Regions from separate parts of the Senegalia sp. (in: firmicutes) genome, predicted to be linked through region 1. Evidence: predicted binding sites of a transcription regulator. Region 1 holds the regulator's gene; each other region holds the start of a gene.
What was found. Region 1 encodes HrcA, which represses chaperone genes, less so after heat shock. Its sites were predicted from a motif close to TGTTAGCACTCNNNNNNNNNGAGTGCTAACA; they were not measured.

Region 1 (10,117 bases):
CATTTTTTATAGTTCCATGAATTTGATCTTTTTTTTCTGCTGCTGGTGTTCCTTCTCTTTTTGAATACTTAAATACATGGACATTTGCAAATTTTATTTCCTTTACAAATTCATATGTCTCTTCAAATTCTTCCTTTGTTTCACCAGGAAAACCTACTATTATATCTGTTGTAATAGCAGCATCTGGCATGAAAGCTCTTATAATTTCTACTCTTTCTTTGTACTGTTTTGTATTATATTTTCTATTCATTCTAAAAAGCACAGTATCTGAGCCACTTTGAAGTGACAAGTGAAAATGCGGACATATTTTTGTGAGTCTACTTAATCTTTTCATAAACTCATCTGTGATTAGCATTGGTTCTATTGAACTTAATCTAATTCTTTTAAGTCCTTGTATTTTATGAACTTCTTCTATGACATCTATCAGTGAGATTTCACCTAAGTCTTTTCCATAGGAAGCTACATGAATACCAGTAAGTACTAGCTCTTTAAATCCTTTATTTACTAATGTTTTTGCTTCTTTTATAATGTTTTCAAAGTCTCTGCTCCTAATAGGTCCTCTAGCATAAGGGATTATACAATATGAACAAAATTGATTGCAACCTTCTTGAATCTTTATATATGCTCTAGTATTTTCTTGGATAGAATTTGCATCTAATTCTTCAAATTTTCTTATATCCATTACATTTTCTACTATATTAATTTTAGTATTTTCTTTTTTTGCTTTTTCACATAATTCTACTATCCTATTTTTTTCTTTTGTACCAATTATCAAATCTACTCCAGGAATATTTGAAACTTCTTCTGGTGAGATTTGAGCATAGCATCCTACCACGCAAATTATGGCCTGTGGATTTTCTTTTTTTGATTTTCTAATAAATTGTCTGGATTTTCTCTCACCAAGATTTGTAACTGAGCATGTGTTTATTACATATACATCAGATTTTTCATTATGATTGTTTATATTATAGCCATTATTTCTAAAGGATTCAGCTATTGCATCAGTTTCATATTGATTTACCTTACATCCAAGTGTATAAAATGATACAGATTCCATTTAAATCCCTCCTACATCTCCTAATTGATACATAATTATAGATATTAATGTAAGTCCTGCTGTCTCTGTTCTAAGTATCCTAGGTCCAAGTGAAACAATACTTGCTCCTATTTCTTGTAATTTTTTTATTTCTGATTCAGAAAAACCACCTTCTGGTCCTATAATTATGCTTATATCTTTTTCTTTTGTTTTCTTTAAAACTTCTTTTATATAAATTTTATTTTCATTTTCATAAGGAACTATTATAAAACTATTATTTTTTTGCATTTCTTTAACAGCACTTTCTAAACTCATTATTTGAGGAACTTCTGGTATGATTCCCCTTTTTGATTGTTTTGCTGCTTCAAATGCTATTTTTTCAAATCTTTCTAATTTCTTTTCTTCTTTTTTATTGTTATTTATTTTAACTATAGTTCTATCAGTTATTATAGGAACTATTCTTTTCACTCCTAATTCAGTAGCTTTTTGAATTATAAATTCCATTTTTGAGGATTTAGGATAGCCTTGATATAAGGTAATATTTATATTACTTTCACGCTTGATATCTGTTTTTTCTAATATTAGAGTTTCAATAAATTCATCTGTAATGTTTTTTATTTGAACTATATATTCATTGTCTAAGCCATCTGAAATTTCTATTTTTTCATTTTCTTTTAATCTTAAGACATTTTTCATATGTTTTAAATCATCTTTATTATCTATTATAATATTTTCATCCTTTATATTATCAATATTTACAAAAAATCTATTCATCTATTTTACCTATCTTAGAAACTAAACATGCCCATTCACCTAAGTTTATTTCATCTATCACCTTTAGTCCATTTTCTTCTAAAGATTTTCTTACATCATCTACTTTATCCAAAATTATTCCTGATGATATAAATACTCCATCATCTTCTAGAAATCTTTTAATATCTTCTGATAAGATTTTTATTATATCTGCTACTATATTTGCAACTATTACATTTGCTTTTCCATCTATTATATCTAATAGATTCCCATATTTAACTTGTACTGTATTTGATACTCCATTTTTCACTACATTTTGTTTTGCTACACTCACTGCATCTTGATCTAAATCAATTGCAATAGTATTTACAGCACCCAGTTTAGCACTTGCTATAGCAAGTACACCTGTACCTGTTCCTATATCAAATACTGTATCAAATTGATGGATATGTTTTTCAAGTTGTCTAACACACATCATTGTAGTTTCATGCGTTCCAGTACCAAATGCCATTCCTGGATCCATTTCTATTATTATTTCTTCTTCTTTTTTTTCATATTCTTCCCAGCTAGGTTTTATAACTATTTTTTCACCTATTTTTTTAGGTTTGTAATATTTTCTCCATGTAGCTGCCCAATCTTGATCTTCAATTTCGGATGTGGTTACTTCCCCAAGACCTTTATCAAGTTGATATGAAGGAATCATTTCTATGTTGTCTTTAATAAGTTCGATTATATCAATCAAATCTTCACTTTCTTCAAAATATCCTTTTATTATTGCTCCTTCAAATTCACTTTCTAGTAGACTAGGATCAATATAATCCCATTTTTCATTATCTGTTTCAAAATGACTTATATCTTTTGGATCCTCAATAACTAATCCACAAGCTCCTGCTTCGTATAAAATATTAGTTACTGTTTCTACAGCTTCGGTAGTAGTTTTCACTTGAACTTCGATCCATTTCATATATTCACATCCCTAAAATTATTTATACTTTAGATTATATCAAAAAATAGATAAATAATCATCTTTAGCAGATGATTATTTATCTTTAGTTTAACCAAATATGTCTTTTACTTTATCAAAGAAGCCTTTTTTCTGCTCATGAACCGTTTCGCCAGTTTCTTCTGCAAATTTTCTTAATATATCTTTTTGGTCATCATTTAAGTTTTTAGGTACTTCTATGACTACTTTTACGTATTGGTCCCCTCTACCATATCCTCTTACACTTGGTATACCTTTGTTTTTAAGTCTAAATACGGTACCTGTTTGGGTTCCTTCATTTATTTTATATTTTACCTTTCCATCAAGTGTAGGTACTTCTACCTCATCACCTAATGTTGCTTGAACAAATGTTATAGGAAATTCTAATATGACATCATTTCCATCCCTCATAAATATTTCATGAGGTAATACATTTATATAAATATATAAATCTCCTCTAGGCCCACCTTTTTCTCCTGGTTCCCCTTCTTCACGAAGTGGGATTACTGAACCTGTATCTACTCCTGCTGGAACATTGATTGTAATTCTTTTTGTTTTCTTTTCTGTGCCTGTTCCATTACATTTTGTACATGGATCAGATATTATTTCTCCTGTTCCATCACATGTTGGACATGTTTTAACATTTACAAATTGTCCAAAAGGAGTGTTTTGAGCTTGTTTTACTTGCCCCTCTCCATTACATGTGCTACATGTCTTTTTATCACTATCTGATTTTGCACCTGTACCATGACATTTAGAACATTCTTCTGTTCTTTTTATATCTATTTTCTTTTCTACTCCAAAAGCAGCTTCTTTAAATGATATATCTAGAGCAACTTTTATATCTGCGCCTTTTCTAGGACCATTTCTCCTTCTGCCACTAGAAAAACCACCACCGCCACCTCCAAATATATCTCCAAACACATCACCAAATATATCTCCAAAATCAAAGCCTTGGCCACTAAATCCTCCACCAAAACCACCTGCACCTTGTCCATTTACACCCTCATGCCCAAATTGATCGTATCTTTGTCTTTTTTCTGAATTACTTAAAACCTCATAAGCTTCACTAGCTTCTTTAAATTTGGTTTCAGATTCTTTATCATCAGGATTTAAATCTGGATGGTACTTTTTAGCAAGTTTTCTATATGCGCCTTTGATTTCTTTTTCATCAGCATTTTTACCTACACCTAATATTTCATAATAATCTCTTTTACTCAAGTTTCCACCACCTAATCACAAAATTTCTTTAAAATACTAAAGCTAAATCAAATGATTTAGCTCTAGTATAATTTAATTATTTTTCTTCTTCTTCTTCATCTACTACTTCATAATCAGCATCAACTACATTGTCATCTTCAGCTGATTGTGAACCAGTTTGACCTTGTTCACCTTGAGCTTGTTGCTGTTTTGCAGCTTCTTCATACATTTTTTGTGAAATAGCATGGAATTCAGTATTTAATTCTTCTGTTTTTGTCTTTATTTCTTCTGTGTTATCATTTTCTAATGCGGCTTTAAGTTCTTCTATTTTTGCTTCTACCTTTGATTTTTCATCAGCACTTATTTTATCTTCTAAATCTTTAAGTGTTTTTTCTGTTTGATAAACAGTAGATTCAGCAGTATTTTTAGTTTCTATTTCTTCTCTTTTCTTCTTATCTTCTTCTTCATGCATTTCTGCATCTTTAATCTTTTGATTTATTTCTTCATCAGATAAATTTGTTGATGCTGTTATAGTAATTTTTTGTTCTTTTCCTGTACCTAAATCTTTTGCTGATACATTTACTATACCATTAGCATCTATATCAAATGTTACTTCGATTTGAGGAACTCCTCTTGGTGCAGATGGTATTCCTGTAAGTTGGAATCTACCTAAGGTAACATTATGAGTAGCCATTTCTCTTTCACCTTGTAATACATGAATATCTACAGCTGTTTGATTGTCTGCTGCTGTTGAGAATGTTTGGCTTTTCTTAGCAGGTATTGTTGTATTTCTTTCTATAAGCTTTGTAAATACTCCACCTAATGTTTCAATACCAAGAGATAGTGGTGTAACATCTAATAATAATACATCTTTAACTTCTCCACTTAATACTCCACCTTGTATTGCTGCTCCAAGTGCTACAACTTCATCAGGATTAACTCCCTTATGTGCATCTTTTCCAGTTAATTTCTTAACTTCTTCTTGTACTGCTGGTATTCTTGTAGAACCACCAACTAATATAACCTTATCTAATTCACTAGCACTAATATTTGCATCTTTTAAAGCATTTCTAATAGGTCCTAATGTCTTTTCTACTAAATGAGAAGTCAATTCTTCAAATTTAGATCTTGATAAATCCATATTTAAATGCTTTGGTCCTTCTTGAGTTGCTGTAATAAATGGTAAGTTGATATTAGTCTTCATTGTAGAAGATAATTCTTTCTTAGCCTTTTCTGCTCCTTCTTTTAATCTTTGAAGAGCCATTTTGTCATTTCTTAAATCTATACCATTTTCTTTTTTAAATTCTTCTGCTAAATAATCAATTAGTACCTTATCAAAATCATCTCCACCTAAATGATTGTCTCCCTTAGTAGATATAACTTCAAATACTCCATCTCCAAGTTCAAGTATAGATACATCAAATGTACCTCCACCTAAGTCATATACCATTATTGTTTGATGTTCATCTTCTTTGTCTAGTCCATAAGCAAGTGATGCTGCTGTTGGCTCATTTATGATTCTTTTAACGCTAAGTCCTGCTATTTTTCCTGCATCTTTTGTTGCTTGTCTTTGACTATCTGTAAAATATGCTGGTACAGTTATAACTGCTTCAGTTACAGTTTCACCTAAATAACTTTCAGCATCAGTCTTTAATTTTTGAAGAATCATTGAAGATATATCTTGTGGTGTAAGTTTCTTATCATCAATATTTTCTGTATGATTTGAACCCATATGTGTTTTTATAGACATAATAGTTCTTTCTGGGTTAGTAACTGCTTGTCTTTTTGCTGTTTCACCTACTAATCTTTCGCCTTCTTTTGTAAATGCCACTACTGATGGAGTTGTTCTATTACCTTCAGAGTTTGGTATAACAACAGATTCCCCACCTTCCATTACTGCAACACATGAGTTTGTTGTTCCTAAGTCAATTCCTATAATCTTACTCAAATTAATTACCTCCTAAATTTTTCTTAAAATATTTTTATTTTGCTACTTTAACCATGCTAGGTCTTATTACTTTATTTTTTAGTTTATAACCTTTTTGAAATACATCTATAATTATCTCTTCATCTACATCATCACTTTCTTCTTGCATTACTGCATGATGTAAATTAGGATCAAACTTTTCATCTTTAGAGTCAATTTCTTCCAAACCATTTTTTTGTAATATTTCTAGAAGTTGCTTATATACCATTACAACACCTTCATAAAAACCTTCTTTTTCTTCATCTTCACTTGCAGATGCGAATGCTCTTTCAAAGTTATCTATTACATCTAATAATTCTAATACTAATTTTTCATTAGCAAATTGATAAATAGATTCTTTGTCTTTTTCAACTCTTCTTTTATAATTTGTAAAATCAGCTTGAAGTCTCAAAAAACTATCATTTAATTTGTTGAACTCATCTGATTTATTATCTACTTCTTCTGTTTGTTCAATTTCTTCAGTTTCATCTTCTTCTTCCATTTCACCTTCTGCTAAATCTTCTTCTTCTAGCTTTAATTCTTCTTCTAAATCTTTTTCTTCTTTATTCAACTACTTCACCTCTTTTTAGTAATAACTACTCAAAATATCTTTTTAATATATTAGATAAATCTAAAGATAATCTTTGAACTACTGGAATAACTTTTGAATACTCCATTCTAGTAGGACCTATCACTCCAATTTTTCCAATTATTTTGCCATTTACCTTATAGGTTGCAGTGATCAAACTACAATTTTTTATTTCATCATAGGTATTTTCTTCACCTATTGAAATCCCTAAATTATGGTTGTTTGCTAACTCATTATTAACAAGCATATCTATAACATTATCCTTGTTTTGTATAAATGATATAAAAGATTTGGCCTTATCTATATCATTATATTCTGGAAAATTAAATATCTTTGTAATACCATTAGAATAGGATTCTATAGTGTCAATACTATTAAATGAATTATTAATAGTTGTAATTAATGAATCTAATACATCTTTATATTCATATATATTATGACTCATGTCATTTTCTAGTATTGTTCCTATGCTTCCAATCATTTCATCTTTTAAATTTTCTGTAAGGATATTAGATATTATATTTAAATCTTTATTAGATATTGATTTTTCAAGTCGCAATATTGTATTTTTTACAATACCTGAATGTGTAACTATTACAAGCAATACTCTTTTTTCATCTACTGGTACTAATTGTATGTGCTTTATTTTACTAAGTTTAAATTGTGGAGCAATAGCTAGTGATGTATAATTGGTTAATTTTGATAGTATTGATGCACTATTTTCTATTAACTCTTCAATCCTACCTATTTTTTCTAACATGTTTTTATCTAATTTGTTTAATTTTTCTTTAGTTAAATTTTGATTTTCTGTAAGCTTATCAACATATAATCTATAAGCTTTATTGGATGGTATTCTTCCAGCTGAGGTATGTGGTTGTAATAAAAACCCTAACTCTTCTAAATCACTCATTTCATTTCTAATTGTTGCTGGACTAACACCCAAATCATATTTTTTTGATATGGTTCTAGATCCAATTGGTTCAGCATTTATTATATAATTATGGATGATAGCCTGTAATATCTTTAATTTCCTTCCATCTATCTTCATTGTATCACCCTTTTCAAATAGTTATTAGCACTCTACATGTTCGAGTGCTAATCTCTATATAAAAAAATATCATTTTATTTGCCTTTTGTCAAGTCATTTTATTAAATTATATAAATTCAGAAAAAACTATATTTGATAAATCAAATCCTTTTTTAGTAAGATATATTCTATCATTTTCATTTTTAATTAAATTATTTTTTTCATTTCTAACTAAAGCTTCCTTATGTCTTTCTTCTAGGTCTATATTATATTTTTCTTTAAAATCTTTTTTTGATATTCCTTTATTTAATCTTAAGCCCAAAATTATATATTCACTCATTTCTGTCTCTTTATCAATGTCCTCACTATAATATATAGCAAATTTATCATTTGATATAGATTCTTTATACTCTATATAATTTTTAGTATTTCCAAATCTTTTAGAAAACATATTAGAATGAGCAGATATTCCAAGGCCTAAATATGGTTTTAGCTGCCAGTAATATAAATTATGCTTGCATTCATAATCTTCCTTTGAAAAATTGGATATCTCATATTGCAGACGATCATTGCTTTCTAAAAGCTCTATTCCCCTGTGATACATTTCTCTTTCTTTATCTTCATCTGAAATATCTAATTTCCCCTCACTATATCTTTTATGAAACAAAGTCCCCTCTTCTATTCCCAAACTATAAAAGGATATGTGGGGAACATTTAATTTTATCATTTTATTTAAGGTCTCTAATACATTTTCTACACTTTGATTAGGTAAATTAAACATTATATCTGTATTTATGTTTGAAATTCCTGATTTCTTTATCATTTGATAGGTATTTAAAAAATCATTAAAATCATGAATTCTACCTATATCTTTTAATATATCATCATCTATAGATTGTACTCCTATACTAATTCTATTTATGCCCATTTTTTTATATGCTAATAATTTATTTTCATTTAATGTTTTAGGATTTGATTCAATTGTAACTTCTTCTAAATCAAGATTAAATTTTTCATGTAATTTATCCATAATTAATTTTATATATTTTTCATCTATTAATGAAGGCGTACCACCTCCAAAAAACAAGGTCTTAAATTTATATTTCTTTACTTTTTCACCATACATATCTATCTCTTTTAATAATAAGGATATATATTCATCTATTTTTTTATCATCATAGGAAAAAGATGTGAAATCACAATAGTCACATTTTTTCACACAAAATGGTATATGAATATATAATGCAGCATCTTTCAAAAAATCACCTCACAAATATAAGAAAAAGCGAACTTAAAAATATGTTCGCTTTTTACTTATCATCAAATTTAAGTACTGCAAGGAAAGCATCTTGAGGAACTTCTACATTTCCTACTTGTCTCATTCTTTTCTTTCCTTCTTTTTGCTTTTCTAATAATTTTTTCTTTCTACTTATATCTCCACCATAGCATTTAGATAAAACATCTTTTCTAAGTGCCCTTATGGTTTCTCTTGCTATTACCTTAGTTCCAATGCTTGCTTGTATAGGCACTGCAAACATATGTCTTGGAATAACATCTTTTAATTTTTCAACTATCATTCTTCCTCTATCATATGCCTTATCTTTATGAGCAATAATTGAGAATGCATCTACTAATTCCTTGTTTATTAAAACATCTAATTTAACTAATTGTGATTGTTCATATCCTTTTAATTCATAATCAAATGATGCATAACCTTTTGTTTTAGATTTCAAAGCATCAAAAAAATCATATATTACTTCATTAAGAGGTATGTCATAGTGAAGTACTACTCTAGTTTCTTCTAAATACTCCATAGTTTTAAAGGTTGCACGTCTATTTTGGCATAAATCCATTATAGGACCTACAAAATCAGTTGGACTCATTATAGAAGCCTCAACTATTGGTTCTTCCATATATTCTATTTCTTGAGTTTCTGGCATATTAGTTGGATTTTGTATTTCAATTAATTGACCATCTGTTTTTTTGATTTTATAAATAACACTAGGTGCAGTAGTTACTATGTTTAAATCAAATTCTCTCTCTAATCTCTCTTGAACTATCTCTAAATGAAGCAAACCTAAGAAACCACATCTAAAACCAAAACCAAGTGCTACAGATGTTTCTGCTTCAAAATCAAGGGCTGCATCATTTACTTGTAATTTTTCTAGTGCTTCACGTACATTATTGTAATCTTCACCCTCTGCTGGATAAATACCACAATAAACCATTGGTGTCACCTTTTTATATCCTGGTAGAGCTTCCTTAGCTCCATTTTTAGCATTAGTTATAGTGTCTCCTACTCTTGCATCAACTACATTTTTTATACTTGCAGCAACATATCCTACATCTCCTGCATTAAGTGCATCTATTTCAAGCATTCCTGGTGAAAATATTCCTACTTCTGTAACTTCAAAATATTTATCTGTTGCCATCATTTTTATTTGCATGCCTTTTTTTATAACTCCATCCATTACCCTTACATCAGCAATTACACCTTTATATGCATCATAATATGAATCAAATATAAGTGCTTTTAATGGATTATCATTGTCACCCTTTGGTGG
Region 2 (12,050 bases), on a different contig from region 1:
TCATATTCTAACTTCTTTATTTTTTCTACTCCATCATCTATTGATATTTCTTCATTTTTGATTCTTTCTAAAAAAATTTTTAATTCATCTTTATTCAATATCTTCAACTCCAAGATTCATTTTCCCCATCTTATATCCTTCTAAATCTAAACTTACATATTTAAAGCCTATTTCTTTTAGTTTATCAGATACTTCTTTCATAAATTCTACATTAAAAAACTTAGGTAAATCTTCTTTTATCACTTCTATTCTTGCAGTTTTTTCATGATTTCTTACCCTGTATTGATTGAATCCTAAACTGTGAATATAGTTTTCTGCAGCCTCTATCATACGAAGTTTTTCATTTGTAAGTTTCTCTCCATAGGGTATTCTAGTTATAAGGCATGCAAAAGCAGGCTTATCCCAAGTTGGTAGATCTAATTCTTTAGATATTTTTCTAATATCTTCTTTATTAAGTCCCACTTCTTTTAATGGACTAATTATATTTAATTCAGCTAAGGCTTTCAGTCCTGGCCTATAATCACCCAAATCATCTATATTTGTACCATCTAATACATTACTTATACCGTGTTTTTTTGCTTCTTCTTTTATTTTAGAAAATACATCTTTTTTACATATATAGCATCTATTTTCTGGGTTATATATTAATTCCTCATTTTCTATACTTTTCATTTCGATTACAATATGATTTATTCCTATACTACTTGCAAATTCTTTTGCTTCTTTAATCTCTACACTTGAATGTTGAGGTCCACTGATAGTAATTGCAATGGCTTTTTCCTTTAATGTATCTGTTGCAACTCTTGCAAGTAAGGTACTATCTACACCCCCTGAAAAAGCTACTGCTACATTTCCCAAATCTTTTATATAGTTTTTTAATTCATTTAATTTCGAATTACTCATACAATCCACCTTTATTTATAATCTATTTTTTTAACTAACATAATTATACCATATAGGAGTATGATCTAAAAAATGTAATATTAAAAATATTTTAAAAAGCTTGTTTATTTATTAAAAATTTGTTATGATGTTATCAATGAAATCGTTCTTTTTTACAATATTCTATTATTTTACATCTATATTATATTGTGTTTCATTGTTTTTTATTTCCTATATGTTTTAGTTTTAATTTTTTACTATTGTTTCAAAATATATTAAATAAGGGGAAGATTATTTATGAATTTTATTATGGGGCTAATGAAGTTTTCACCAGTTTTCTTATTGGCAGGACTGATGATTGCAGAATTTAATGCACTTATTGCAGCACCAATAGCTACAATTTATGCTGCTATTATAGCTTTTGCAACAGAAAAATTATCTTTTAATGAGTTATTAGATAGTGCTGTAGAAAACGTGAAGGAAATGCAATTAGTATTTTTTATTCTTATGGCAGCTTATGCTATGGCAGAAGCATTTATGGCTACAGGTGTGGGGGCAGCTATCATAAATGCAGCTTTAAACCTTGGACTTAATGGAAAAACCGTAGCTGTTACTGCATTATTTGTTACTGGTATTTTATCAGTTGCTACAGGTACATCTTGGGGAACTTTTGCTGCAGCTGCACCAATATTTTTATGGTTAAATCATATTGTAGGTGGAAATCTTATGCTTACTACTGCGGCAGTAGCTGGAGGAGCTTGTTTTGGAGACAATATAGGTCTTATATCTGATACTACTGTAGTAAGTTCTGGTATACACAAGGTTGAAGTTATACACAGAATCAGACATCAAGGAGTTTGGTCTGTATCAACTTTAATTCTATCAGCTATTGTTATATTTGTAGTTGGTTTATTTATGGGATTACCTGATATAGTTGGTAATGCAGCTGATGCTATCCAACAAATTCCTGAAGAAGTATGGACTAACTTAGATGCAAAAAGACCTTCTGCTGTTACCTTATTAAATCAAGTACAAGATGGAGTTCCTTTTTATATGGTTATTCCACTTATATTAGTTATAGCTGTTGCTATTAAAGGACTACCTACTCTAGCATGTCTTGGTATTGGAATAATTACATCATTAATTTTAGGATTATTTGCAGGTACTGTAACATCTATAAGTGGTGATGATGGATTTTTAAATTTAATGATTACAGGTTTTGCCGATGCAGGTAGCTGGGTTATAGTAATGATGATGTGGGTTGGTGCTTTTGGTGGTATAATGGCAAAGATGGATGCTTTTGCACCTTTATCTAATTTCATATCTAAGAGGATTCGAAAAGTTAGACAACTTATGTTTGCAAATGGTCTACTTTCAATAGCAGGTAATGCTGCTTTATCTGATGAGATGGCTCAAATAGTAACTATTGGACCTATTATGAAAAATCTTACTGATGAAAATGTTATAGCTAGTGAAGAAGATATGTACAAGCTAAGACTTAGAAATGCAACATACAATGATGCACTTGGGGTATTTGGTTCACAATTAATCCCATGGCATGTTTATATGAGTTTTTATGTAGGGATTGCTAGTGCAGTGTATCCTCTAGCTTCATTCACAGCAATAGATATTATTAAATACAATTTTATGGCAATGATTGCAGTTGGATCAATACTAATTCTTACATTAACTGGATTAGATAGATTTGTTCCTCTATTTGGAATACCTTCTGAACCAGATGTTAGAATAAGAACAAAGGCTGAAAGAGAAGCTAAAATAGATGCTGATAAGTCAATTAAAGAAGCTAACACTGTAAAATAAACACAATTAAAACATATAGGAAAATATAATAAAAAGAATGTTTTTGGAATTAATTTCCGAAACATTCTTTTTTAATTATTTTAAAATAAAAATTATGGGTATAATATATTTTAAAGGAGGTGTTTACCCATGACACACAATAACAAATCAAAATGGGAAGAATTAAAAGCTACTATAAAAGAAAAATGGAATAAGATAACAGATGAAGATATAGAGTATATAAATGGTGATACAGAAAAATTGAACGAGAAGTTTACAGAAAGATATGGTAAATCTTATGATGAAATAGAAAGAGATAATATGTATCATAATTAATTTTTAAAATTAACATATGTGGGTATATATTAATTAGGTTAAAATAATATAAGGAGGTACTAATTTGGATAAATCAGATTTTAAAGCAAAATGGACGCAAGTAAAAGGTGAAGCTCAAAGAAAATGGGGTAAACTTACTAATGATGATTTAGATGTTATTGAAGGTGATAGAGAAAAATTAGTTGGAAAACTCCAAGAAAGATATGATATGAGCCGTGAAGAAGCTGAAAGAGAAGTAGATAGTTTTAGAATGTAATTAAATATTAAAAAAGCATGCAGATTAAAATCTGCATGCTTTTATTTTTTTCACTTACATCATTGGCATTCCGCCCATACCTCCTGGCATTCCTCCGCCGCCCATTGGCATGTTATCATCTTCATTTTCTTCATCTGCTACAACTGATTCTGTAGTAAGAACCATTGCTGAAACTGATGCAGCATTTTGAAGTGCTGATCTTGTTACTTTTGTAGGATCAACTATACCTGAATCTATCATGTTTACATATTCTTCATTTAATGCATCAAATCCTATACCTTTTTCACTAGTTTTGATCTTTTCAACTATTACTGAACCTTCAAGTCCTGCATTTTCACAAATCTGTCTTACTGGTTCTTCTAGTGAACGAAGTACTATGTTTACTCCAGTTCTCTCATCACCTTTTGTTTGATTTACAAGTTCTTTGATCTTTGGTATTGCATTTATAAGTGCTGTTCCACCACCAGGAACTATTCCTTCTTCTACTGCAGCCCTAGTTGCTGATAATGCATCTTCTATTCTTAATTTTCTTTCCTTAAGTTCTGTTTCTGTAGCAGCTCCAACTTGTATAACAGCAACTCCTCCTGCAAGCTTTGCAAGTCTTTCTTGAAGTTTTTCTGTATCAAATTCTGAATCAGATGATTCGATTTGAGCTTTTATTTCATTTACCCTATTAGCTATTTCATTTTCATTTCCATTTCCATTTACTATAGTAGTATTTTCTTTGTCTATTCTAACACTAGATGCTGTTCCTAGCATATCTAATGTAGTTTCTTTTAAATCATATCCTAATTCTTCACTTATAACATCTCCACCTGTAAGGATTGCAATATCTCTTAACATTTCTTTTCTTCTATCTCCAAAACCAGGTGCTTTTATAGCAACACAATTAAATGTTCCTCTAATTTTATTTACTACTAATGTTGCAAGTGCTTCTCCTTCAATATCTTCTGCTATTATAAGAAGTTGCTTACCTTGTTGAACTATTTGCTCAAGTACTGGTAATATTTCTTGAATACTAGTTATTTTTTTATCTGTAATTAAAATATATGGATCATCTAAGGATGCTTCCATTTTTTCCGTATCTGTTACCATATAAGGTGATAAATATCCTCTGTCAAACTGCATTCCTTCAACTACATCTAAAGTAGTACCCATTGAACGTGATTCTTCAACAGTTATAACTCCATCTTTTCCTACCTTTTCCATAGCCTCTGCTATTAATTCACCTATATTTTCATCATCTGCTGAAATAGATGCAACTTGTGCTATTGCTTCCTTGCTTTCTATTGTCTTTGAAATATTTTTTATCTCTTCTACTGCAACTTCTACAGCCTTATGTATCCCTTTTTTTAGGATCATAGGATTTGCTCCAGCTGCAACATTCTTAAGTCCTTCTCTTATCATTGCTTGTGCAAGTAAAGTAGCTGTAGTTGTTCCATCTCCTGCAACATCATTTGTTTTTGTAGCTACTTCTTTTACAAGTTGTGCGCCCATATTTTCATATGCATCTTTTAATTCTATTTCACGCGCTATAGTAACTCCATCATTAGTAATTAAAGGTGAACCAAATTTCTTGCCAAGAACTACATTTCTTCCTTTAGGTCCTAATGTAACTTTAACTGTATCTGCTAATTTATTTATACCCTTTTCCATTGAACGGCGGGCTTCTTCTCCAAATCTAATTTGTTTAGCCATTAAATAATCACTCCTTTAATTTTTTTGAAATTTTTACTCAACTATTGCAAGTACATCGTTTAATTTAATTATTATATAATCTTCATCATCAAGCTTAACTTCTGTTCCAGAAAATTTAGATGCTATAACTTTATCTCCTACTTTTATAGTATCTTTCTTTTTATCATCTGAAGTTATTCCATCTCCCAGTGCCAACACCTCTGAAATTAGTGGTTGTTCTTGTGCTGAGTTTGGTAAAACAATTCCGCTTTTAGTTTTTTCTTGTGCTTCTATCTTTTTAATTACTAATCTGTCTCCTAATGGTTTTAAATTCATTAATTACCCTCCTCAAATTTTTAAATATTTTCATTATTAGCACTCACTCTTAGTGAGTGCTAATCCTTCTAAATATAATAGTACAATTTTGTAGTATTATATGCAAACCTATAAATTACTACTAATTGCCTATTAATTGTTATTATATATGAATATCTTCTTCTAGCTCTTTGATTCTCGTTTTTTCTTCTATATTTATATATCTATATTATTGTTTTTTAAACTCTTATCTATAAATCTTAAAACTAAAAGTCTAATAACTGCTATAACAGGTACACCTAATAGCATTCCCATAAATCCAAATAGTGAACCACCTATACTTATTGCAGATATAATCCAAAATGGTTTAACTCCTACATGTTCACCTAATATTTTAGGTCCCAAATAAAGTCCATCAAATTGTTGAATTACAAGTATTGTAATTGCAACCCACAATGCTTTTATAGGAGATATGAAAAGCGTTATAATTACAGCAGGTACTGCTCCAATAAATGGCCCAAAATAAGGTATCATATTAGTAATACCTACTATTACACTAAGCAACATAGAAAATGGTGCTCTGACTACTATAAATAGCACTAAGAAGCAAATAATAGCTACTATTAATGAGTCTATGAATTTACCTACTAGATACCTAGAAAATACTCTATTTACATCCCTACCTAGTTCTATAGTCTTTGTAGCATTATTATAATTAAGTACAGAATATAATAATCTCTTTATCTGTCTTTTAAAATTCTCTTTATCTTTAAGCATATATATTGATATAACTATAGATAAAATCAATTTAATTAAAAATGCTGTTGCATTTATTGCTTGAGATAGTACTTGATTAACAGCAGAATTTGCAACTTCTGTTATTTTTGTAAGTGAATCTAATATCAAATCTTCTATGGTTTGAGTTATATTTGTTCCACTAAATATTTCAAATCTAGTTACATTATATTCAAGAAATTCTTGAATGTTTTTTATGTAAGTAGGAGTATTGCTTATAAGTGTTGTTATACTTTCAATTATATTTGGTGTAACTATGGATATTAAAAACACTAAAGCACCAAGTACTATTATATATGCAAAAAATATACTGCCTATTCTATTTAATTTAAAAGTTTTTCCTAGATAGTCAACTAAGGGATTTAAAAGATAGGCTATACCAAATGCAATTAAAAAAGGACTTAATATACTTAAAAAATCTATAAAAGAATGTGGATTATCTATTACTTTAAATAGTAATATTGATAATATAATTAGTGGTAAAAAATTCAAATACGATATTACTTTTCTTTTATTCATTCTTAATCCCCTTTAAAGTTTATTCTACATTTCATTATATATGATATATATCTAAAATGATATAGATTAAAAAACTAATTTAACCATATAAAATACTAGGGGGAAAAATATTCCTGGAAGCATATTGCTTACCTTTAGTTCTTTTAATTCTAATACATTTATTCCTATTGCAAGAATTAATATTCCTCCTACAGCTGACATCTCTAAAACTACTGAATCTATCAGCACTCCGCTTAAGGAAGAAGCTAAAAGGGTTATAGTACCTTGATATATAAATACAGATATAGCAGAAAAAATTACCCCTATACCAAATGTAGATGCAAATATTATAGCAGTTACCCCATCTAATACTGACTTTGCATAAAGTGTGTCATGATTACCTGTAAGACCACTTTCAAGTGCACCTACTATAGACATAGCTCCTACACAAAATATTAAAGATGTTGTGATAAAACCCTTAGCAAAGTTTTTATCACCTCTTCCAAATTTACCTTCTAAGAAATCTCCTAGTTTATTGAGTCTACCTTCTATATTTATAGCCTCACCTACAATAGATCCCAATACTACACTAAATATTACAACAAGTAAATTTACATCTTTAAGTGCATTATTAAGTCCAATAACTATTGCTGTTAATGCAAGTGAATCCATGATAATTCTTTTATAATTGTCCTTTAACCCATTTTTTATATTTACTCCTATTATTCCTCCTATTAATATAGCAAAAAAATCAACTATAGTTCCTAACACAAAAAGAACCCCCTTAATTACTTACTTCTTCTTACCTATTCCAAGTTCTCTTGCATAATAAAATAAATATTGTTGTGCAAAACCTGCAAGGTGTCCGAATTTTTCTTCTCCATATTTTTGAATAACTTTTAATTTAGTATCTTCCTTTAAATAAAAATATTCCATAACTCTTTTTACCCACACATCTATAGGAAAGGCATCTGATTTTTCCATAGAAAATAACATTATGCAATCTGCCACTTTTGGTCCTACTCCTGGAAATATCAAAAGATCTCGTCTTGCATCTTCAGTTGGTAGATTTTTTATAGCATAAACATCTATTTCTTCTCTTGATATGATATTTGCTGCTGATAAAATATATTTAGCACGAAATCCTACGCCACAATCTTTGATATCTTCTAATGATAATCTATTTAAACTCTCTGCGCTAGGAAAAGAATAATATTTATTACCTCTATATTCTCCTATTAATTCTCCATATTTTTCACTTAATAAATTCAAGGATTTTTTTATTCTAGAAATCATATTATTTGCAGATGTAATAAAGGAAATAAGCATTTCCCACTCATCTTGATTTAATATTCTCATTCCACTTCCAAATTTTATAGCTTCTTTAACTATTTCATCCTTTGAAAGTTCATCTTTGATTTTGTCATAATCTCTATCTAAATCAAAATAATGATACCAAATCTTTAAAAAATCTTCTTTATTAGTATTAGAAAAAATTGCATCATTTCCTACTTTTGAAATATTTAATATCTTGCCAAATGCAACTATAGTATAGGAATCATCTTCCTCTACATGCCATCTAAATGCCTGACCACATTCAAATATATGTTTAGGTTCAAAGTTTTTTATATTTTTTATTATTATTTTATCATTTTCTTCTATCAAATCATATGTCATATTACTACCTCCTAATTTACTTTATACTTATGATAGTTACCCTCAGAGGCTACTTTTAAACTATATGAAGCTAAGAATAAAAGTGTTAATTAAATATTTATGATTTTTTTAACATTAACATTCACTGCTAAAACATTTAAAGCAGTTGCATATTCAATTTCAGCAATTATAGATTCTTGCAATTGTATTATTAATGGAGGAATGGCCTCCACTTTATCCATATTTATATCTATATTTATTTCTATACCATGTATATCATCCTTGATATAAACATTACTTATCTTTGAAATATTGGATATTCTATAGCCTGATATCCTTATTAAATCCTTTAATACTCCATTTGAAATAGTATATTTGCCAAGATAACTAAAGGTTGGTCTAACTACAGTTTTCTCATAGCTATCTTCTTTTTTGTCACCTTTTCTCTTAAATATTTTAAGTGTATCAAGAAAATAACCAGAAAAGTCTTTCTTTACTTCAAAGGTTGGTACTGGAATTATATGTTTTCCTTCCTTCATTCTAGAATTTCTTGCTATTGCTATCTCTTCTTTTTTTGAAATTTGATCTATATATATTTTCTCAGAAATTTCAGGAAGTTCAAGTGCTTTTGCTATCTTTTCTACCATTCTTTCTGAAGTGCCAATCAATAATATACTTTCTATTTTATCGTTTTTTAATATATTTAATACTGATTTTCTATGTCCTTCATCCATAAACAAGGCTGTTTTTACTGCTTTTATTGTAGAATGTTCTCTTTTTGCTGATTTTCCTGCCATGATTTTTGTTCCTTTTATAAGCAAACCATCATCTAATATATATTTTATTTTTTTATCCTTTGCTAAATTTATAGCCTTATAACTCTTACCTGTTCCACTTGTTCCAACTAAAGCATACACTTTCATTCATATCACCTCAATCTATTAACTATAGATATTATAACACGAAAAAGTGGACTATAAACATGTCCACTTTTAAAAAATATTATTAAATTTTAAATCTCTCTATTTCGCTATTTAATTTGTCAGAAAGAGCAGATAAATTATTTGCAAGCATTGCTACTTGTTCTACTGCACTTGTTTGCTCTTGCATGGAAGCACTTACTTCTTCTGATGCTGCTGCTGTTTCTTCTGATACTGATGATATGTTTTGTATGCTATCTACTAGACCATTTTTGCTCTCTTCAATAGTCTTTATATATTCATTCATATTTTCTATCTTAGCTGATATATCATCTATTTTATTTGATATATTAGAAAAACTATTATTTACCTTCTCTACTGCATTATCTTGTTTTTCTGCACTTGATTTTACATCTCTCATAGCATCTACTGTGTTTTTACTTTCATTTTGAAGTCCTAGTATTATATCCCTTATCTTTTCTGCCGCTATACCTGAACCTTCTGCAAGGCTCCTTATTTCATTTGCTACAACTGCAAATCCACGTCCTGCATCTCCTGCTCTTGCTGCTTCTATGGATGCATTAAGTGCAAGCAAATTCGTCTGCTCTGCAATTGATGTTATGGTTCCAAGGATTTCTCCTATATTTTTTGATTTATCATTTAATCCTGTTACAGCTTTTTCTATATTATCTGTTGTAAGCTTATTTTCTTTATTTTCTTCCTTTAAACTTTCTACTGCTGATACCCCTTCTATATTTAAATCCATTACAGTTTTAGTATCATTTATTATCTGTTCACTATTTATTACTAGTTCATTTATACGCTCACCCAGTCCTGCTACAAGGTTTGCTCCATTTTCTGCATCAGATGCTTGCTCTGAAGCTCCTTTTGCTATTTCTTCAACAGTACGAGATACTTCTTCTGCCTGGGCACTAGTTTCTTCAGATGTTGCTGCAAGTTCTTGTGATGAACTTATTACTGACATTGATGCTTCTCTTGAATTATTTATAAGGTGTTTTACTTCCCCTACCATTATGTTAAATGTCTCTGATAATGTAGCTATTTCATCATTTGTAATTATATTTGACTTTACAGTAAAATCTCCCTCTTTAACTTTTTCCATATCCTTTACTAGAAGATTTATAGGTTTGGTTATCTTTTTAGAGTAATAAAGTGCTGCAGCTATTGCTATAGTCAATACAAAAATTGCAATTACCAAATTGTAAAAAAGAATTTTGTTTGCTTCTTCTCTTATTTCAGACATATATGTAGTATTTAATACCTTCCAATTTAATCCACCTATTGTTGAAAACGTAGTGAATTTATCTTCTTCTTTTCCGTTTTCTTCCATAGAATATTCTACTATACCACTTTCTTTTTTTGCTGTAGCAGTGTTCACTTCTTCTATAGGTAATTCTTCTCCTACTAAATCAATGTTTGGATGAGATATTACAATATTGTTGCCATCTACTAATATTAATTCTCCTTCATCCTCACCCTTAATTTTTCCTAATCTATCAGCCAACACCTTAGATGATAGATCAATTGCTATAACTCCTTTTAAATCATCACCATTATATGAAGGTACTGATATTGTAACAATTGTTTCCTTTGTATCTACATCTAAATATGGATCATTCCATATAGTTTTTTTATTTTCCTCTGCTAAACTATACCATGGTCTTGTAGTAGGAATATATGATTCATCTTCACCTAAATCAGTTTGTGGAAAATCATAAAATCCTCCTACTGTTGGAGCAAAATAAATACTTAATATTTCATCATTTGAATTATAATAATCACCTAAAGCTTTATTGATATTATTTACTTCTTCTTCACTTAATTCTTCTTCTAAATCAGTAAATGCTTCATTTTTAGAAATTACATTTATTCCTTTTTCATAATTTAAAAAGTACTCAGATACCCCATTTTTAATTTCTTGAGTAAGTTGAGATGATGAATTCTTTAATTCTTCTTCTAAGGAATTAACTGATACTAAATATGAAGAAACACCAACTAATAGAACTGTAGAAAATATGAGTATTACAACTAGCCTTATTAATCTTTTATTAAGACTTTTTTTCTTTCCTACTACTTTTTTATCTTTTCTTTTACTTTTCTTAAAAATATTTTTCAATTAATACACCCCCATATATATATCGACATGTTTTTACAATACATTAATTTTTTTACAAAAAAACACTCAAATATATTTAAATATATTTGAGTGTTAATATTTTTAATTTATGCTTCTAATCCCTTTAAAGCTGTAACAATGTCATCTACATTATCAAGAGCTTCAAGTAATTGTGGAATTACTTCAAATAAATCTCCCACAATACCATAATCTGCAACTTTAAATATTGGTGCATCTGCATTTTTATTTATTGCTACGATACAATCAGATGATTGCATACCAGCTAAATGCTGAATAGCTCCAGATATTCCTGCTGCTATATATAACTTAGGTCTTACTGTAGTTCCTGTTTGACCTACTTGATGAGAATGCTCTATCCATCCTTCATCTACTGCTGCACGAGATGCTCCTATTACTCCATCTAATTTTTCTGCTAATTTTTCAAGTAATTCAAAACCTTCTTTAGTTTGCATTCCTCTACCACCAGCAACAATGATTGGTGCTTCATCAAGTGCTACTATTTCTTTTTCAGATTTAACAACTTCTAATACTTCAGTCTTTAAATCCCCTTCTTTAAATGATACTTCTATATTTTCTATATTAGCATTTGCATCTTCATTAAATTTTGCTTTCTCCATAACCCCAGGTCTTACTGTAGACATTTGAGGTCTATGATTTGGACAAACTATAGTAGCCATTAAGTTTCCACCAAAAGCTGGACGAGTTTGAAGTAATTTACCATCTTCCTCATCAATTTCAAGACGTGTACAATCTGCAG
Region 3 (12,050 bases), on a different contig from region 1:
AGTCAAAAAAAGAAGATAGATAGACTAAAAAGCATATATAAGGAAAACTATAAAGCTAAAATTATAGAAAATTTAGACAGGACTCTTACTCTTAGAGGTTCAATACACGTATTAAAGCATGGTATAAAAGACTATGGTGTTCATCTTGATTTGGCATATTTTAAACCTCCTACTACATTAAACCCAGATCAATTTGCCCTATATGAGAAAAACATATTATCAGTTACTGAAGAATTAAAATATATAGATGAAAAAAGAATTGACTTGGTTCTATTTTTAAATGGTCTACCTATTATTACTATGGAGCTTAAAAATCCTTTTACAGGACAAAACTATAAAAATGCTATAAGTCAATATAAGAAGGATAGAAATAGTAAAGAGCTATTATTTAGATTCAAAGAAAGATCTATAGTTAATTTTGCCCTAGATACGGATCAAGTATATATGGCTACAAAACTTGCACAAGATAAAACATATTTCCTACCCTTTAACAAGGGCAATGATGGGGGAGCAGGAAATTCTGAAGTGTTTGGTAAAATGAAAACATATTATCTTTGGGAAGAGGTACTTAGAAAAGATTCCTTGCTTGAAATATTAGAAAAATTTATTTATATAAACAAGGTAGAAGATATCAAAGTTAATGGTGATGTCTCGCTTAAAGAAACTGTTATTTTTCCAAGATATCATCAGTTAAATTGTGTAAGGGAAATATTAGATCATGTAAGGAAAAAAGGAACAGGAAACAAATATCTAGTTCAACATTCTGCCGGTTCTGGAAAGACAAATTCTATCACTTGGCTTACTCATAGACTTGCATCTATTCATGATGAGCAAAATGAAGTTATATTTAATGGAGTAATTGTTGTAACAGATAGAACTGTTTTAGATGAACAATTACAAAGTTCAATATATCAATTAGAACATAAATTAGGACTTGTAGCAAAGATAGATAAGGATTCTAGTCAATTAAAGGATGAATTAGAAAAGGGTACAAAGATTATAATAAGTACTATTCAAAAATTTCCACATATATTAAAGGAGCTAAGTGGGACCAAGGATAAGAAATATGCCATAGTTATAGATGAAGCCCATTCTTCTACTTCTGGTAAAAATATGATGGCTCTAAAAGAATCATTATCCCTTGAAGAAGCTGCTGATTTAGCCATAAAAGAAGAAAGTAAAATAGTAGATACTGAAGATAAGATTAATAATGAATTAGAGAAGTTTGTTGATGATTCTAATGTAAGCTTTTTTGCCTTTACGGCGACACCTAAAGGAACTACTTTGAAACTTTTTGGCAAGCAAAGGCATGATGGAAAGCATTATCCTTTTCATATATATAGCATGAGACAAGCTATTGAAGAAGGTTTTATTTTAGATGTGCTTAAAAACTATATGACTTATAAGATGTATTATAAGGTGGGCAAACATATAGAAGATGATCCTACTTTTGATAAGGCAAAGGCAGCAAAATCTATTGCTAGATTTGTAAGTATCCATCCTCATAATATATATCAAAAGACTGAGGTAATGATAGAACATTTCAGAAATTCTACTAGGAAAAAAATAGGGGGACAGGCAAAGGCTATGCTTGTAACTTCTTCTAGAAAACATGCTGTAAGATATAAACTTGCTTTTGATAAATATATCAAAGAAAAAGGATATAGCAATTTAAAGACATTAGTAGCATTCTCAGGCAAGGTAAAAGATGAATATATGGATGAAGAACTAAGTGAATCTAAAATGAATGATGGATTAAAGGAATCAAGTCTACCCAAAGAATTTGACAAGGATGAATCTAAGGTACTTATAGTAGCAGATAAATATCAAACAGGTTTTGACCAACCAAAACTTCATACCATGTATGTAGATAAGAAACTTTCTGGAGTTCGTGCAGTTCAAACATTATCTAGATTAAATAGAATATATCCTGGAAAAGAAGATACTTTTATATTAGACTTTGCTAATGATCCGGAAGATATAAAAGAGGCATTCTTGCCTTTTTACAAAACTACTGTATTAGATAATGATATAGAACCAAATGAAATATATACTATATATAATGAGATATTTGATAAACAGGTAATAAACAAGGAAGATGTTATAAAGTTTGTAGATTTAATATATACAAAGAAAGAATCTAAAAATGCTAAAGCATTGATGGAAAACTATGTAAACAATACTTCTAATAGAATAGATGAATTTTCTAGAGAAGAAAAGATTGAAATAAGATCTTTATTTAAAAAGTTTATTAGTCTATACAATTTAATAATTCAAATAGCTCCTTTTATAGATTCAGAACTACACAGATTAAGTATATATCTAAGGTATCTTATAAAGAAAATAGATATAGAAAGTACTGGGGGGATAGATATAACTGATAAAGTTATTTTGGAGTATTATAGATTAAAGGAAGGGAAAGAAGAATCAATATATCTAGAAGATGAAGAAGATATAGGTGTAAATGTCAAGGTTGCTGGTGGTTCTACTGCTAAAGAGGATGAAACTGATTATTTAAGTAGTATTATAAATAATTTAAATGATAGATTTGGAACAGATTTTTCTGATTCTGAAAAACTAGCTGTTGAACAAATTAGAAATAGTCTTAAAAATGACAAAAGTTTAGAACTAAAGGCTCGAGCAAATACTGCAGAAAACTTTCGTCATGCTTTTGAACCTTCTTTTGATGGCAAGATAATTGATGAATATGGTAAAAATCAAAACTTTTATGGAAAGGTTCTAACTGATGAATCTTTTAAGAATAAATTAATGGATTTATTGATGCTAGAAGTCTATAATCATTTTCAAGAACAAGTGAGAAGTTAAGATCTTACATGGAAGGGATTGTTAATATAATATGAAGTCAAACAAAAAGATAAATTATATTGTGAAAACAACAGAATGTAAAAAGAATAATAAAAATTTGTTTATAGCAGCAATATTAGCAATTTTTCTAGGTATCATTGGTATACATAGATTTTATTTGAATAGAAAAGTATCAGGATTTACCTTTTTAATGATATCAATATTTTCTCTAAATTTTGGATCAGGGAACTTAGCAACATTAATAGTTTTTATATCAATTATAGAAGGAATGGTTTATTTGTTTAAAGGAATATTTTCATTTAAAAATAAAACTAAAAACAAAGAAAATATGAATAAGAAAAACATTAATACACCTGAAATGAAAAAAATAGAATATAGTGATAAAGATATAGTCAAAATAAAAGAAGAAAAGATCAAAATGGGTAAAAAAGAAGATGTTAATGATTTAGAAATAATTGATATATCTAATATAAAAACTAAAAGTATTCCTAAAGAAAATGATTTTTTGAATATATTTAAAACAAATTGGATTAAAATATTAACCATTCCTTATGAAAGATCGATAATGAAAGTCACACAAGTTAAAGAAGAAACATTAAAGCTATATGAAAAACTTTGTATCTTTTTAGATAAAGAATTAAAAAACAATAAGAGTTCATTAAATAAAGAGATAAAAAGAATAGAATCAGAGGTCCTATATTATGATAATATTTTATATACAATCTATTGCATATCTGAAGGTCATGTAACTAAGGTGTATAGTGGGACTTATGATTATTATGATCCAGAATACTCTTATAAAATATTGAATGAACATTTAGGTGAAAATCTTAAAGATAAACTTTTTATTAAGGCTCAGGAATTTGAAAAAGATATCTCGCCGCCAAATAGGGATACATTAGATCAATTTAATTTAACAGAAAATGGGTTGTCAAGGAAGTGGTGGGACAATGATGGGCAACTTAGATCTAGCAGGAAATTTAGTAGTGATGAACTAAATATTTTAAATGCTACTCCAGCTAGAACTACAATAGTATGGGACATATATGGAGTAAAGGAACAAATTATAACTTTATATTTAGAAATTTGGCAAGTTATATCTAATGGGTTAAATAAGAATATAAAATGGAAGAATAAAAATATTTTGAAAGACATAGTAGATGGAAAATATATTTATTTTGATGATTATAACAATGGAAAAATCTTATCATCTTTAATAAAAATTGCAGAAAACACAATAAGGGAGTTCTTGCCTGGCACTCAGATATTAAATATTAATAATCAACAAAATAATATCAAAAAATACTTACCAGAAGAAATTGTTGATGATATAAATACTAAAAAAATTGAATATACAGAACATATAAATGACGAAAAATTAATAGAAATATTAAATTGTATGATTGAAAAGGATCCTAGTGATTGGAAACTTAAAGTAGAAAGGATATTAATAGATGAGACTAATAAAAGAATCAGATTCTTAATTGATTATAAGGAAGATGAAAATTTTATAAAAATAGCAAAGGAAATAATTAAAAAATCAGATGATGAAAACTTATTATTATTGTGCTTATATGAAATAGAAAAAGGACAGAAATTGAGTCAAAAAAATGCTAAAGTATTGAAAAATATTATCCATAATAATAACATATCTATATATGAGGATATTATTAAATCTAAAGAAGAATTGTCATTAGAACTTTTTAATAGATTAGAGGAACTTAAAAACCCAATTAGAAAGAAAATAGAGCTAGACATGGGTAAGGTAGAATTATCAAAGAAAGAGCTTAATAAAACCGTAGAAATTGTAAAAGAATATATAGATGATGAAGCAAGTAAGGAAGGGACTAAGGAGAATAATTTAAAACAAGAAACAGTAGAGACAAAATGTGATGATAAATTAGAATTTAAGCATATGAATTTCTTGAAATTATTATTAGATATTGAATTTATGAAGATTGAAGAAGCAAAAAAAATAGCTATGGAAAATGACAATTTACTAAATGCCTTTATAAGTGATGTAAATCAAGAACTTTATGAATATATTCAAGATCAGACAGTTATAATTGAAGATGATATTATTAAAATAGATGATTTTTATGTAGATATGGTAAAGGAGTTGATATTAAATGAACAATAGAATTAATCCAAAGGAAGCTGATAATATAATAAAGGCTTTAGAAGGAGGAATAGTACCTAGAAAAGGAATTCAACATTTATTAGTAGGAAGAAATGAAGAGGTACAAGAAGTTATTTCAATTTTGGATTCAATTATACAAGGAGAAAGTGACATAAGGTTCTGGACAGGTGATTTTGGGAGTGGAAAGAGTTTCATGCTTAGAACTATAGAGTCTATAGCTGTTCAAAAAAACTTTGTTGTTTCTACAGTAGATTTAACTCCTACAAGAAGATTTTATTCTTCTGATGGAAAAGCTAAAGCTTTATATAGTGCTATAGTAGATAATATAATTGTACAAACTTCTCAAGAGGGCAATGCTATAGACACAATATTAGAAGAATGGATAAATAGAATTATTATGAATATTTCTCAAAGAGATAATATTCCTATGCAAGAATTATTAACTTTAGAAAATAAAGAGCTTGTAGAAAAAGAAATTTTAAATATTATTAGTTCATTTAAATCAGTTGGTTTATCTTATGAACTAGGACAAGCAATTGCAAAATATTATGAGGGTATAGTAGAAGATAATAAAATGATAAGATTAAAAGCTTTAAGATGGATTCGTGGAGATATAGATACTAAAACTGAAGCCAAAAGAGAAATGAAAATTGAAAAGATAATAAATGATGATAATTGGTATGAAGCAATTAAAAATTTAGCAGAGTTATTTTCAGATATTGGTTATTCTGGCTTTGTAGTAAATTTTGATGAAGCAGTTAATTTGTACAAATTACCAATGAGTAGAACTAGAGAAAGAAACTATGAAAAAATACTAAATATATTTAATGAATGTAAATCAAATGCTGCAAGGGGACTTTTTATAAATTTTGGTACTACTAGAAAAACTGTGTTTGATGAAAATCGTGGCATGTCTAGTTATGGAGCATTGAAAGGTAGAGTTGGATCAGAAGATATTATGGATTCTAAACTTTTAAACACTAATAGGACTATTTTACCCTTAAAGCCTTTAAACACTGAAGAAATTTATACTCTATTAGAAAATTTAAATAATATATATAATATCTTTCATAGAAAAAATATATCTATGACAACAGAACATATAAAAAAATATATGTAAGAACAATTAAATAGGCCAGGTGCAGATGAATTTTTAACTCCCAGAGCTGTGATTAAAGATTATATGGAAATATTGGATTTAATAAGACAAAATCCAAATGAATCTATTGAAAATATAATTCATATAAAGTTTGGGAAAGAACCTATACCTGTAATTAAAGATAAAAATGATAAAGATGATGAAATAGAGGTTTTATAATGAGTAGTTATAATTTATTACAAAGAGAAATTCGTAGATATATATATGATGAAGGTTGGGAAGCTCTAAGAAATATACAGGAAGCGTCAATAAAACGTGTTCATGATACAGATAATAATTTAATATTAGCAGCACCAACAGCTTCAGGTAAAACTGAAGCTGCATTTTTACCAGCAATTAATCTTATAAAGGATTGGGATTCTGGACTTAAAATTATCTATATTTCTCCATTAATAGCTCTCATAAATGATCAATTCAAAAGAATATTAGAATTGTGTAATTATATGAATATACCAGTAACGAGTTGGCATGGAGAAGCATCTAGAACTAAGAAAAGTAAATTATTAAAAGAGCCTAAAGGGATACTCTTAATAACTCCAGAATCCATAGAAGCTATGTTGTCTTTAAGACCAGGTGAAGCAAGAGGATTATTTAATGGAACAGAATGGATAATAGTAGATGAAATACATAGTTTCTTAGAAAATAATAGAGGAATACAACTAAGATCTCTTATAGAAAGAATAAAACTATATATGGAAAAGAATCCTAGATTTATAGGAATGTCTGCTACATTAAATAGAGAAGATTATAAACAAGTAAAGAATTTTTTTATAAGTGACAGAACTACAGATGTATTATTGGATAATAGTAAAAATGATTTAGAATCTACCAAAAGCTATTATGAATCAAACATAAAGAAAAATTCAATAAAAGCACTAGAAGAAATTTATAATTATTCCCAAAAAGAGTCTATGTTAGTATTTCCAAATTCAAGAGGTGATGTAGAAAGATTGGCTGTAGGATTAAGCAGATTAGGTAAAAAAAGAGGTTCTGATACTAGATATTTTGCTCATCATTCTTCTGTGAGCAAAGATATGAGATTGATAGCAGAAAAATTTGCTAAAACTAGCAAAAGACAATTGTTTACTATATGTTGTACATCAACTTTGGAATTAGGTATAGATATAGGTTCAGTAGATAGTATAGTTCAATATAATGCTCCACATTCTGTAGCAAGTTTAGGACAAAGATTAGGAAGAAGTGGTAGGATTACAAGAAAAAATATATTGCATTTGATAGGTACAGATGAATGGTCCTTATTACAAGGTTTAGCAGCATTATCACTGTATGAAGAAGGGGTATTAGATAGATTTAATCCTATAACAAAGCCTTATGATGTTCTTGCTCATCAGGTAATATCTATTCTTTTAGAATATACTGGGATGTCATTGGAGAATTTAAACAATATAAATCAAAAATATAAATGTTGGAATCAAATAGAAGATGAAGAATATTTGGAGTTGATAGAACATCTAATAGATAAAAAATATATAGAAATATTAGAAAATGAAGCTATAACGGGATTAGAAACAGAAAAATTGTTAAGAGGAAGTGATTTTTTTGTTCATTTTGAGACACAGAACAACTTTTCTGTTTATAGTAATGATAAAAAAATAGGAGAAATACCTTTATCTCCTAGTGTACAAACAGGAGTAAATATATTTTTGTCAGGTCAAATATGGAAGATAAAAGATATAGAATTAAGAAGCAAGAAAATATATGTAAGTAAAGCTTTAGATGGAAATCCTCCTATGTTTTTAGGGAATAGTGGAAATGTAACTAATGAAATAAGAAGTAGAATGAAAGCTATATTAGAAGATAAAACTTACTGGGTAAATTATAATGATAATATAAAAGAAGTTTTAATTAAACTTGCTGAAGAAAATTTAAAACATGAATATTTTCAGTGGATAGAAAAGAATGATGAAATAGGACTTAGAACTTTTCAAGGTACTAAAATTAATAGAACAATATTGTTATTATTAAATATGTTTGACAAAGATGGAAAGTATAAATTAGATGATAGAGAAACCTATATAAGTGGTACAAATATAAAGAGATATATAAATAATATAATAGAAAAGGAATTTGAAGAAGAGAAAATATATGATTATTTAAAAAATAACTTAGAAATAATTGAGCTATATCTATCTTCTAATAAATATAAAGAATTATTACCCCTTAACCTAAAGATAAATTATATCATTAAAAACATATTAGATTTAAATGGAGCAAAAAAATATTTAGGAATTATAATTTAACTAACATACCTACTGGAGGAAAAAACAATGCTATATATGGAAAACACACAAAAAAATCTAGGCGTATCCTTATATGGAGATTATTTAGATTTTGAGAATTTATATAAAGCTTTGCATAAAATCATAGGTGATGAAGATGAATATAGAAATTTTTATTCATCACAGATGAGGGTCTTAGGATTATGCTATGATATAAGACATGCTATGCAAGGAGACAGAGATTACACCTTTGTTGAAAATGGCATTAATGATGATATATTAAAATTTAATTCATTTATAGCTCCAAAACAAAATGTATATTTGAAAGTTAATATATTTTGGCCAGAGATGTTATATATACAAATGGTATTAAATGATTTTCTACAGTTATATGCTAGAAAAAACTCATCTGCTTATGTTGATATATTTAAAGATAAGCCGAATATTTGGGATAATAATATTGCTACTGTTAGATTATTTCAATCGCAATTTAAAAAGTGTCTTAAAGATACTATAACTAAAGGCAGATATGGTAGATTATTAAGCTATATGATAAATGATTATACTAGATTTTCAGGTTATTTAACACAATATTTGGATTTATTAAATATTAAATTTGTAAATTTAGATAAAGACAAAAGACTGGAAAAAATATCTGTATTTGGAAAGAGACTAGTAGAAAAAGGTAAAGGATATTTAGATCTTGAAGAACAATTTGAATTAGCAGCAGAAGAATATAATTGTTCTATCTTTGAACTTAGACTTAATGAGGAATATCCTGAAGATATAGAATGGTAATTTTAAAGATCAGACGTATTGACTAATTCTAAAATATATGATAAAAATAAGTATAGGTTAGCACTCTCCAAGCGAGAGTGCTAAATTGTGAAATTTTACTTAGTGAAGGGAGATTATTATGGAAAAAAGAGAATTTAAGGCAGAATCTAAAAGATTGTTAGATTTAATGATTAATTCAATTTACACACATAAGGAGATTTTTTTAAGGGAACTTATTTCAAATTCTAGTGATGCTATAGACAAGATTTACTATAAGGCACTCACAGATAGTTCTATTAATTTTGATAAAGAGGATTATTATATAAAAATCTCTACAGATAAGGAAAATAGAACTTTAACTGTTCGTGATACTGGTATAGGTATGAATAAGGAAGAGTTGGAGAAAAATATAGGTACTATAGCTCAAAGTGGTTCCCTAGATTTCAAAAAATTAAATGAAGCAAAAGATGGTCATGATATTATTGGTCAATTTGGTGTAGGTTTTTATTCAGCTTTTATGGTAGCTGATACTATAACTATAGAAACTAAAGCACTTGGTAGTGATACAGGTTATGTTTGGGAGTCTCAAGGAGCAGATGGATATACTATAGAAGAAACTGAAAAAGACAGTATTGGAACTACTATTACATTAAAATTAAAAGAAGATACTGAAGATGAAAATTATAGTGAATATTTGGATGAATATAAGCTTCAAAATATTATTAAAAAATATTCTGATTTTGTAAGATACCCTATAAAGATGGACGTAACTAAGTATAAGGAAAAAGAAGATGAAGAAGGCGAATCTGAAGAGTATATTGAAGAAGAAACTATAAATAGTATGGTGCCTATATGGAAAAAGAATAAAAATGAGCTTACTAAAGAAGATTATGAGAAGTTCTATGAAGATAAGCACTATGGTATGGATAAGCCTGTTAAATATAGTCATATAAAAGTTGAAGGTACTATAAGATACAACGCAATTCTTTATATACCTGAAAGTATGCCTTATGACTATTATACTCAGGAATATGAAAAAGGATTAGAGCTATATTCTAATGGAGTATTAATTATGAATAAATGTAGTGAACTATTACCTGATTATTTTAGCTTTGTTAAAGGGATGGTTGATTCAGAAGATTTATCTTTAAACATATCTCGTGAAATGCTTCAACATGATAGACAGCTTAAGTTCATAGCTAAAAATTTAAAGAAGAAAATAAAATCTGAACTTTTAAGTTTATTAAAAAATGACAGAGAAAAATATGAAAAGTTCTATAATTCTTTTGGTAGACAATTAAAATATGGTATATATAGTGACTTTGGACAAAACAAAGAAATATTACAAGACCTACTATTATTCTATTCTTCAAATGACAAGAAACTAGTAACTTTAGATGAATATATTGAGAGAATGAAAGAAAATCAAAAATATATTTATTATGCTTCAGGAGATTCTATTGATAAAATAGAAAAGTTACCTCAAACTGAAAGAGTTTTAGATGAAGGTTATGAGATATTATATTTAGATGATGATGTAGATGAGTTTGCTATAAAAATGATAAATGAATATAAGGAAAAAGAATTCAAATCTGTATCTAGTGGAGATTTAGGTATAGAAGATGATGAAGAAACTAAGGATGAAACTAAAGAAGAAAATACTAAACTATTTGAAGATATGAAAAATGTATTATCAGATAAGGTTAAAGAGGTTAGAGCTTCAAAGAGACTTAAAAATCATCCAGTATGCCTTGCAAATGAAGGTGAAATTTCAATAGAGATGGAAAAGGTATTAAGTGCTATGCCTAATAATCAAAATGTACAGGCTGATAAGGTTCTAGAAATTAATACAAATCATCAAGTATTTAAATCATTAAAATTAGCTTCAGAAAATAATGATAAGGAAAAGATACAGCTATATACAAATTTATTATATAATCAAGCTCTTTTAATTGAAGGTTTACCTATAGAAGATCCAGTGGAGTTTTCTAAGAATATGAGTAAAATAATGAGCTAGAATTTAATCAACCCCTTATATCTAAGATGGTATAAGGGGTTGTTTTTAAATATTTGCTTTTAAAATTTAATTATAGGGTAAATAATACTTATTAAGTAAAAATTAAAGGAGTTTGATATTATGAAAAAATATACTGCAGAAGAATTATATGATTTAACTATAGAAAAGCTAGAAGAAAGAGGAGTAAGGATGGAGGATATAGCTGAATTAGTTATGTATTTACAAAAGGATTATAATGATAATTTGACTCTGGAATATTGCATAGAAAATGTTGAAAGAGTACTTAGAAAAAGAGAAGTAATGCATGCTATATTTACAGGAGTAGCACTTGATGAACTAGCAGAAAAGAAACAATTGCCAGAGCCACTTCAACAAATAGTTGAAACTGATGAAGGTTTATATGGGATAGATGAAGTGATACCCCTATCTATAGTAAATATATATGGAACTATTGGTCTTACCAATTATGGATATTTAGATAAAAAGAAGGTTGGAATCATAAAAGAATTAGATAATAAAGAAAAACACAAAGGCAAAGTACATACTTTCATGGATGATCTTGTTTCAGCCATAGCAGCAGCTGCTGCTAGTAGAATAGCACATGCAGTTGAATAATAAAAAAAATCCATCTTATCTAAGATGGATTTTTTCTACTTTGGAACTATTTCAAATACATACTCTTCATTATCCCAAGAAAATGATGGAGTGTATATCATTTCATATGAATCCTGTTCTACTACATCAAAATAAATTTTACCTTGTGCTTGTTTTCCACTATTTATTTGTTCGCTAAAAGCCATTTCATCATAGCTATAATAATCATCTTGTTTGTTACCTTCATTATCATAAATTGCAAATTCCGTATTATCTACAAATACTTGTTCATCTCCT

Region 2: ACTHUW_RS09085 (co-chaperone GroES) is a predicted target of HrcA. The motif match lies at 5,322-5,352, and genes of this name have one in related genera.
Region 3: htpG (molecular chaperone HtpG) is a predicted target of HrcA. The motif match lies at 9,219-9,249, and genes of this name have one in related genera.

The regions. Positions count from the first base shown of each region.
Region 1 covers NZ_JBQCYD010000061.1:638-10,754, forward strand. The annotation lists gene mtaB (tRNA (N(6)-L-threonylcarbamoyladenosine(37)-C(2))-methylthiotransferase MtaB) at 1-1,057, opposite strand, end outside; gene ACTHUW_RS11695 (16S rRNA (uracil(1498)-N(3))-methyltransferase) at 1,058-1,810, opposite strand; gene prmA (50S ribosomal protein L11 methyltransferase) at 1,803-2,753, opposite strand; gene dnaJ (molecular chaperone DnaJ) at 2,844-3,992, opposite strand; gene dnaK (molecular chaperone DnaK) at 4,069-5,919, opposite strand; gene grpE (nucleotide exchange factor GrpE) at 5,954-6,508, opposite strand; gene hrcA (heat-inducible transcriptional repressor HrcA) at 6,534-7,574, opposite strand; gene hemW (radical SAM family heme chaperone HemW) at 7,681-8,811, opposite strand; gene lepA (translation elongation factor 4) at 8,864-10,117, opposite strand, start outside.
Region 2 covers NZ_JBQCYD010000032.1:2,930-14,979, reverse strand. The annotation lists gene larB (nickel pincer cofactor biosynthesis protein LarB) at 1-98, opposite strand, end outside; gene larE (ATP-dependent sacrificial sulfur transferase LarE) at 91-903, opposite strand; gene ACTHUW_RS09105 (Na+/H+ antiporter NhaC family protein) at 1,180-2,703, shown strand; gene ACTHUW_RS09100 (CsbD family protein) at 2,833-3,018, shown strand; gene ACTHUW_RS09095 (CsbD family protein) at 3,083-3,274, shown strand; gene groL (chaperonin GroEL) at 3,329-4,972, opposite strand; gene ACTHUW_RS09085 (co-chaperone GroES) at 5,006-5,287, opposite strand; gene ACTHUW_RS09080 (AI-2E family transporter) at 5,483-6,580, opposite strand; gene ACTHUW_RS09075 (DUF554 domain-containing protein) at 6,647-7,330, opposite strand; gene ACTHUW_RS09070 (DNA-3-methyladenine glycosylase family protein) at 7,352-8,236, opposite strand; gene ACTHUW_RS09065 (hypothetical protein) at 8,326-9,138, opposite strand; gene ACTHUW_RS09060 (methyl-accepting chemotaxis protein) at 9,221-11,272, opposite strand; gene ACTHUW_RS09055 (FAD-binding protein) at 11,380-12,050, opposite strand, start outside.
Region 3 covers NZ_JBQCYD010000031.1:404-12,453, reverse strand. The annotation lists gene ACTHUW_RS08985 (type I restriction endonuclease subunit R) at 1-2,826, shown strand, start outside; gene ACTHUW_RS08980 (NINE protein) at 2,858-4,966, shown strand; partial or broken gene ACTHUW_RS08975 (BREX system ATP-binding domain-containing protein) at 4,956-6,284, shown strand; gene ACTHUW_RS08970 (DEAD/DEAH box helicase) at 6,284-8,386, shown strand; gene ACTHUW_RS08965 (DUF6904 family protein) at 8,414-9,163, shown strand; gene htpG (molecular chaperone HtpG) at 9,282-11,159, shown strand; gene ACTHUW_RS08955 (phosphatidylglycerophosphatase A family protein) at 11,280-11,774, shown strand; gene ACTHUW_RS08950 (DUF4352 domain-containing protein) at 11,810-12,050, opposite strand, start outside.